Regions from separate parts of the Candidatus Pantoea rara genome, predicted to be linked through region 2. Evidence: predicted binding sites of a transcription regulator. Region 2 holds the regulator's gene; the other holds the start of a gene.
The links. Region 2 encodes ArgR, which controls arginine synthesis, uptake and breakdown. Its sites were predicted from a motif close to ANTGAATAAAAATACANT; they were not measured.

Region 1: the regulator ArgR is predicted to act here: its motif matches at 1,858-1,875, upstream of argC (N-acetyl-gamma-glutamyl-phosphate reductase).

The regions. Positions count from the first base shown of each region.
Region 1 covers NZ_CP194942.1:181,714-185,944, reverse strand. Annotated here, with positions in the region: gene argB (acetylglutamate kinase) at 1-735, opposite strand, end outside; gene argC (N-acetyl-gamma-glutamyl-phosphate reductase) at 750-1,754, opposite strand; gene argE (acetylornithine deacetylase) at 1,922-3,070, shown strand; gene ppc (phosphoenolpyruvate carboxylase) at 3,424-4,231, shown strand, end outside.
Region 2 covers NZ_CP194942.1:507,947-512,177, reverse strand. Annotated here, with positions in the region: gene mdh (malate dehydrogenase) at 1-738, opposite strand, end outside; gene argR (transcriptional regulator ArgR) at 1,179-1,649, shown strand; gene yhcN (peroxide/acid stress response protein YhcN) at 2,123-2,386, shown strand; gene ACR8BF_RS02470 (YdgH/BhsA/McbA-like domain containing protein) at 2,475-2,741, shown strand; gene yhcN (peroxide/acid stress response protein YhcN) at 2,836-3,099, shown strand; gene ACR8BF_RS02460 (barstar family protein) at 3,165-3,434, opposite strand; gene ACR8BF_RS02455 (NAD-dependent succinate-semialdehyde dehydrogenase) at 3,490-4,231, opposite strand, start outside.

The DNA.
Region 1 (4,231 bases), 330 kb from region 2:
GTCAGGCAGCCGCTCAGCGTGACGCCAGCTGGCAATATCCACCGGGCGACCAAGCGTACGTGCCGCATCGAGCGCAGCGTGCACTTTAACAATCATGCCATCGGTAATAATGCCCTGGGTAATCAGCTGTTCAGCTTTGTCGGCGGTCATCTCTTCGATGCGCTGACCTTTGCCGTCAAGAATACCACTGACGTCTGACAACAGAACCAGATCAGCACCCAGCGTCGAGGCCAGTGCGGTCGCCGCCTGGTCAGCGTTGACGTTCATCAGGTCGCCGCTGTCAGTAATGCCAATGGAGCTCACCACTGGCATGTAACCGGCCGCCAGCAGGGTGGTCAGCAAGGCCGGATTACCCGGCGTTGCGTGGCCTACATGGCCGAGTTCTTTATCAAACGGGGCGACATTGACAATGCCCGCATCACCCAGGCAGAGGCCGACTGCATTGATGCCCGATTTTTTTGCCCAGGCCAGCAACGTTTTGTTAGCAGTACCTGCCAGCGCACCGGTAATAATGTCGATCTGATCGGCAGGGGTAACGCGCAGGCCATTTTTCTTCATCACCGGCAGCGCCAGCTTTTTCATCAGTTCATCGACCAGACAGCCGCCGCCGTGGACAATGATCAGCGGACGCTGATGGGCGCTACGGTACTTCAGCAGCGCTTCAAACAGGCGGGCCAGCGCTTCTTCGCTGTCTAACAGCACACCGCCCAGCTTAATAATTAATGGATTGGTCATGGTTTATTGGTCCGTTAAATCAGTGACTGCGTTTCAGGGAAGCCGAACCGGATGTTCAGGCACTGTACCGCCTGCGATGCCGCACCTTTGAGCAGATTATCTTCGGCGGCTACGACAATCAGATGTTCGCCCTGTACTTCAAAACCGATATCACAGTAAGGCAGGCCGACAACGGCTTTCAGCGCCGGTACACCCTTTTCATAGAGCCGTACCAGTGGCTTGTTGTCATAGGCGCGATGGAAAACGGCGGCGATATCTTCGCGGCTGACATCCGCTTTCAGACGGCAGGTGATGGTTGCCAGAATACCGCGCGGGAAACTGCCCAGATGCGGCGTGAAGATCACGGGTGTTCCCAGGTGTGCGACGATTTCAGGGTGATGACGATGGTTGAACAGGCCGTAAGGCTGCAGGCTCACTTCGCAGAAACTGGTACCGACATTCGCTTTACGTCCGGCTCCGCTCACACCGCTGGTGGCGTTAATAACCGGCCACTGCGCATCATTTAACAGTCCGGCATCCACCAGGGGTTTCAGTGCCAGCTGCGCAGCGGTCGGGTAGCAACCCGGTACCGCGACCAGCTGCGCCTGCTGGATTTTCTCATGCTGGTATTCCGCGAGGCCGTAAACGGCTTTATCCAGCCAGCCGCTATGCTGATGGGTGAAGCCATAGAAGCGGGTATAAAAATCAGCGTCATTAACGCGGAACGCGCCCGACAGGTCGAACACCACACAACCAGCTTTGAGAAATTCCGGCGCCAGATCGTGGCTGACTTCGTGGGCCGTCGCCAGAAACACAACATCCACTTTGTCTGCCCACTCGGCCGCACTGCTCAGGGGCTGAAGCGGCAAATCCACCACACCTTTCAGCTGCGGATGGAGATCGGACAGGCGCTTGCCGGCATCAGGACTTTGCGCCGAAACCGCCAAAGCGGTTATGTTGATATGTGGATGACGATTCAGGAAGGTGACAAGCTCTGTGCCAGCATACCCACTGGCACCAACGATCAGCGTATTCAACATCAGGCTGTAACCCTTTTTACAGTCGCACGTTCCGGGTCGCGGCCTTGCCCCGTTACCCACCCTGTCATCTGCAGTGATTTATGGTTCCCTTGCAGAAGACGTTAATGTATTTTTATTCACTATTACTGCATGAATATGGATACATCCTAACCCAAGGAAAGCCAACAGTGAAGACAAAATTACCGCCTTTTATTGAACTCTACAGCCAGTTAATCGCCACACCGTCGATCAGCGCAACCGATGCCGCACTGGATCAGAGTAATGAAACTTTAATCAATTTGCTGGCCGGCTGGTTCCGGGACCTTGGCTTCAGTGTTGAAGTGCAGCCGGTCCCCGGCACCCGCAATAAATTTAACATGCTGGCGAGAACCGGCACCGGTGCAGGCGGCCTGCTGTTAGCCGGTCATACCGATACCGTTCCCTTTGATGATGGCCGCTGGACGCGCGATCCCTTTACCCTGACCGAGCACGACAACAAGCTTTATGGCCTGGGTACGGCAGACATGAAAGGCTTTTTCGCCTTTATTCTTGATACGCTGCGCGATGTGGATGTCAGCACGCTGAGCAAGCCGCTCTATATCCTCGCCACGGCCGATGAAGAGACCACCATGGCAGGTGCCAAATATTTCTCTGAATCGACGCAACTGCGCCCCGACTGCGCCATCATCGGTGAACCGACTTCGCTTAAACCGGTACGCGCGCACAAAGGCCATCTGTCGAACGTGATTCGTATTGAGGGGAAATCGGGCCATTCCAGCGATCCCGCGCGTGGCGTCAACGCCATTGAACTGATGCATGAGTCAATTACTCATCTTATGCAACTGCGCACGACGCTGCAGGAGCGTTATCACCATGACGGCTTTGCTATTCCCTATCCGACCATGAATTTCGGCCATATTCATGGCGGAGACGCCGCGAACCGTATCTGCGCCTGCTGTGAACTGCATATGGATATCCGTCCACTGCCGGGCCTGTCGCTGAGCGATCTGGATGGATTACTGAACGAAGCGCTGGCTCCGGTGAGTGCACGCTGGCCGGGCCGTGTCACGGTGGCTGAACTGCATCCTCCGATTCCGGGCTATGAGTGTCCGGCAAATCATGAGCTGGTGAGTGTGGTTGAAAAATTACTGGGGACGCCAACCGAGGTGGTGAACTACTGCACCGAGGCACCGTTTATTCAGCAACTCTGTCCGACGCTGGTCCTGGGTCCAGGTTCAATAAATCAGGCACATCAGCCAGACGAATTTATCGATACGGCATTTATTAAGCCGACACGGGCACTTATTAGTCAGGTTGTGCAGCATTTTTGTCGCTGATTGACAGCAAATGGGGCATTTCACTGTATTAACAGCAAAATGCCCCTTCATTCTGCGGGATTTAACAATAAGAATAACTTATCCCGCTTCTTTCCCGATAAATTCTACGAATTTCCGTTAGTTAGCCACATCTTCGGCGCACTTTAACGCATTTGACGAACGCAACATTACGTGGCTAGATAAAAGACGATGTTATGCCCACCGGGTGATTATCCAGAACGTTTCAGCATGCAGACAGGCGGCAACGGAGCCGGTTCCCTGTAGATTATGGGGAACACAATGTTGTTGTTTTTTCTGCTGCCTGAAAGGTCGGGTGTAGAGGTTTTTCAAGACGATAAGGGTGTCAGGGTCCAATGAACGAACAATATTCCGCAATGCGAAGTAATGTCAGTATGCTCGGCAAACTGCTCGGGGATACGATTAAGGATGCACTGGGTGAGAACATCCTCGACCAGGTGGAAACCATCCGTAAGCTCTCCAAGTCATCCCGTGCAGGAAATGACACTCATCGTAAAGAACTGCTCAATACGCTGCAGAATCTCTCCAACGAGGAGCTTCTGCCGGTTGCACGCGCTTTTAGCCAGTTTCTGAACCTCACCAATGTGGCTGAGCAGTATCAGACCATCTCGCAAAGTGGCGAGGGTGAGAACCATCCTGAACTGCTGAAAAAGACCTTTGATACCCTGAAGCAGCAGAAAGATATCAGCGAAAGCGACATCCTTGCGGCCATTGAGTCGCTGTCACTGGAACTGGTGCTGACCGCCCACCCGACCGAAATCACCCGTCGTACGCTGATTCACAAGCTGGTTGAGGTGAACAGCTGCCTGAAGCAGCTCGATCACAGTGACGTCTCCGATTACGAACGTAACCAGATTATGCGCCGTCTGCGTCAACTGGTGGCGCAGGCGTGGCACACCGATGAGATCCGAAAATATCGTCCGACCCCTATCGATGAAGCCAAATGGGGCTTTGCCGTCGTAGAAAATAGCCTGTGGGAAGGCGTTCCTGCTTTCCTGCGTGAGCTTAACGAGCAGGTCGAAGAGGCGTTTGGCCTCAAGCTGCCGGTCGATTTCGTGCCGGTTCAGTTCACCTCATGGATGGGTGGGGACCGCGATGGTAACCCGAACGTCACGGCGTCTATTACCCGCCATGTGATGCAGC
Region 2 (4,231 bases):
GGCCTCACCCTTCAGCGCACGAACCAGTGATAAACCGAAACGGGCGGCTGCCTGGCCCATCGACAGCGTGGCCGAACCGCCACCCGCTTTGGCTTCCACTACTTCGGTGCCGGCATTCTGAATGCGTTTGGTCAAATCGGCGACTTCCTGCTCGCTGAAGCTGACGCCTTTTACCTGCGATAGCAGCGGCAGAATGGTCACGCCAGAGTGGCCGCCAATCACAGGAACTTCTACCTGATCAGGTTGCTTTCCTTTCAGCGCCGCTACGAACGTATTGGCGCGGATGATATCCAGCGTAGTCACGCCGAACAGACGGTTTTTGTCGTAGACACCGTGCTTTTTCAGCACTTCTGCTGCGATGGCAACGGTGGTATTGACTGGATTGGTAATGACACCAATCAACGCCTTAGGCGCCGTGGTAGCGACCTGTTCGATCAGGTTGCGCACGATGCCCGCATTAACGTTAAACAGATCAGCACGATCCATACCCGGTTTACGTGCAACGCCTGCGGAAATCAGTACCACATCGGCACCCTTTAAAGCGGGTGTTGCGTCTTCTCCACTGAACCCCTCAATAGCCACTGCAGTAGGAATATGGCTGAGGTCAACGGCAACGCCTGGCGTAACCGGTGCGATGTCATACAGTGAGAGTTCTGAACCTGCGGGAAGCTGGGTTTTGAGCAGAAGTGCGAGCGCCTGGCCTATGCCGCCAGCGGCACCGAGAACGGCAACTTTCATTCTTAACTCCTTATTAAGGTGGGGCAGAGATGGGCCGAAATTCTATCTGTGTCAGACCTTAATCAACTGCTCAGGCGATGATAAATATCCGCTGTTAATTCTACGTGTTTTCACACTTAATCGCCGGATTCAAAAGTTACTTATCATTGCGCCTGAATGACCGACAACTTTGCCGTCGTCAGACAGAGAACGGCTACCAGCGTTTTCTGTTGCTATTTCTGTTACTACACCACCAATAATATAACAACTTTGCAACCTTCGCCTTCCGGCGCTGTGACGGAGGTTTTGGTCTGAGCGGATTTATTTGCTATTATCGCCGCCCGCTGGCCGCCCAAACTCTGCTCACCAATCGACCGATTGCATAAAAATGCATTTAAATGCATAATCACCACTCTGCCGCAGGCGGCTGCGCGGTTATTCTCTCTATTTATTGGTAACCTATGCGAAACCCATCGAAACAAGACGATCTGATCAAGGCTTTCAAAGCTTTATTAAAAGAAGAAAAATTCAGTTCCCAGGGCGAAATTGTTCAGGCACTTCAGGATGAAGGCTTTGAAAATATTAATCAGTCCAAAGTCTCGCGGATGCTGACCAAGTTTGGCGCGGTGCGCACCCGTAATGCCAGAATGGAGATGGTTTATTGCCTGCCCGCCGAGTTGGGTGTGCCGACCACCACCAGCCCGTTAAAAAACCTGGTACTGGATATCGACTACAACGATGCACTGGTCGTGATTCATACCAGTCCAGGTGCAGCACAGCTGATTGCTCGTATGCTGGATTCGCTGGGTAAGTCACACGGAATACTTGGCACCATTGCTGGTGATGACACGATTTTTATCACGCGTGCGCGCGACTTCACGGTTAAGCAGCTTCACAGCGCGATCCTCAACCTGTTTGAACAGGAACTCTGATCGCTGACTGACGGCCTGCTTTCACGCGCCAGGTCGTCTGTGTGTTCTCGTCCCTCAGCTTTGCGTCACTCTGCATCGCTGATTAGTCATTAATAAGCCTGCTTTCATGCATCTGACCATTGGTGAGATCGGTTACTCTGCTTAACCTTCTGCGCTATTTTACACTGCTTTACATCACTGATCCGGCACCATTGCCCGGATCCAGATCAAACTCCAGTCCGATACACCCTCTACTTTCGCACTAAACGTTAAAGTGATCTATCTCACTGTTTTTTTGATTAAAAACAGACCAAAGGCTATTTTTTATACTGCTTTTATAACGTTAAGTTATTAAAAGTAGCCATAAGGATAAGGAATCACGAGAAAACATTATTAGCGGGGTATTAATTTCTATCGTTATTAGTTCTATACTTCTTTTCGTGATGCAAATCACACTAACTAAAAAGATAAAAATAGACGACGAGGAAATACCTATGAACATTAAAACTACCATCGCTGCTTTTAGCATTCTCTCTGCCCTATCATTTGGTGCTGTGGCAGCAGAATCTATCGATGCTTCTCAGGCACAGGATCTGCAGGCTGTCGGCACCATCAGTGTCAGCGGCGTATCTGGTTCACCCATGGATATAAAGCAGAAACTCAGCGATAAAGCCGATCAACAGGGCGCAAAAGCCTATCGCGTGATTGAGGCTTATAACAACGGCAATTATCACGCTACCGCCGCACTGTACAACTAAGATCTGGCCCATTAATGCCATCGGCTCTCTGTCTGACGCGCCTTTTTCGCTCCGGAGAGCTGAAGTAAACATTTCAGGAGATTTGACCATGAAAATGAAATTAGCGATTGCCGCACTGAGTCTGGCATCCCTGTTCTCAGCAGGCGCCAGTGCCGCAAGCCTGGTATCCAATGAACAGGCACAGAGTCTGCAGCCAATGAATCAGACTATCAGCATTGGTGGCCGTAACGGCGACCAGACGCATATCCGTCAGGTGCTGTCAGAGAAAGCTGATGCACAGGGCGCAAGCCATTATCGCATCATCGAAAACAACCAGGACAACACCTGGCATGTTACCGCTGAGCTTTATAAATAATTAACCGTCATCACGCCTGAATGGCGCATGACAAATATCGACGACCCGCCTTTACGAATAACCGCAGGTTGTTGAACGTATTGAGGAGATAACCATGAATATCAAAACAACCATCGCTACAGTCAGTCTGCTTTCCGTTATGGCGTTCGGCGCATCAGCCGCACAACTGGTAACCGGCGATCAGACTCAGAACCTGCAGCCTGCGGGCACCGTAAGCATCAGTGGAATCGCGGGAGCGCCAATGGATTACCGTGCTGAGCTTTCACAGAAAGCGGATGAACAGGGTGCCAGCGCCTATAAAGTGATCGAAGCACGCACCGGCGACAACTATCACATCACTGCACAGCTTTATAAATAATTCCTCGTCAGATTTATGACGAACCCTTTGGCCCCGCTCGTCGGGGCCTTTTTTCATCTGACGTTTTATCTGACATTAAAGTGCAGCCGACCCTCCAGTTCTTCTTCCGCTTCGTCAAATAACAGAATAAGCGCGCCGTAGCGCCGTCGTTGTCCCCTGCCCAGATTGACGAACTCAATCTCCAGCGGCATAGGTAATAGATCGCCCGTCACCACGTCCCATAATCCATCCAGATCACAGATGCGGCGCTCCTCCAGCGCAAATCGCTCGGCAAACTGGCGGAAGAAATGGGCCTGGTCGACAATTTCATTAAAATCAAAGCGCTCGATTTTCATGCTGACGGCTCCCATGCTCCGTCTACGGGCGACCTTCGCCGCCCGACTGTGTCCGCTAGCTCAAACCGCCTAAGTGCAGCGTTTTGACCTCCAGATACTCTTCCATCCCGAGTACCGAACCTTCGCGGCCCAGACCCGACTCTTTCACACCACCAAACGGTGCCAGCTCGGTTGAAACAGCACATTCGTTAATGCCGATCATGCCGCTTTCCAGCGCAGCCGAAACGCGGAACACCCGTTGCAGATTCTGGGTATAGAAGTAAGCGGCGAGGCCGAATGGTGTATCGTTGGCGCGGCGGATCACGTCATCTTCATCATCAAAGCGAAAGCAGGCGGCCACCGGTCCAAAGGTCTCTTCCTGGGCAAGCTGCATGCCTTCGTGCGCCTCGGTAATCACGGTCGGTTGCCAGAAATTGCCGCCCAGCGCATGTCGCTCGCCACCCGCCAGCAATTTTCCGCCTTTGGCTACCGCGTCTTTAACATGCTGCTCAACCTTTTCCACCGCCGACGCTTCAATCAATGGACCGACAATCACACCTTCGTCCATGCCGTTGCCGACCTTCAGCTTATTGACTTCGGCAGCCAGTTGCTGAGTGAAACGATCATAGACAGCATTGTGAATGTAGAAGCGGTTCACGCTGACGCACACCTGGCCCGCATTACGAAATTTGTTGGCAATCGCACCCTGAACGGCGGCATCAATGTCAGCATCATCGAAAACGATGTACGGGGCATTCCCGCCTAATTCCATCGACACTTTTTTCATGGTTTCAGCAGCATTACGCATTAACAGCTTG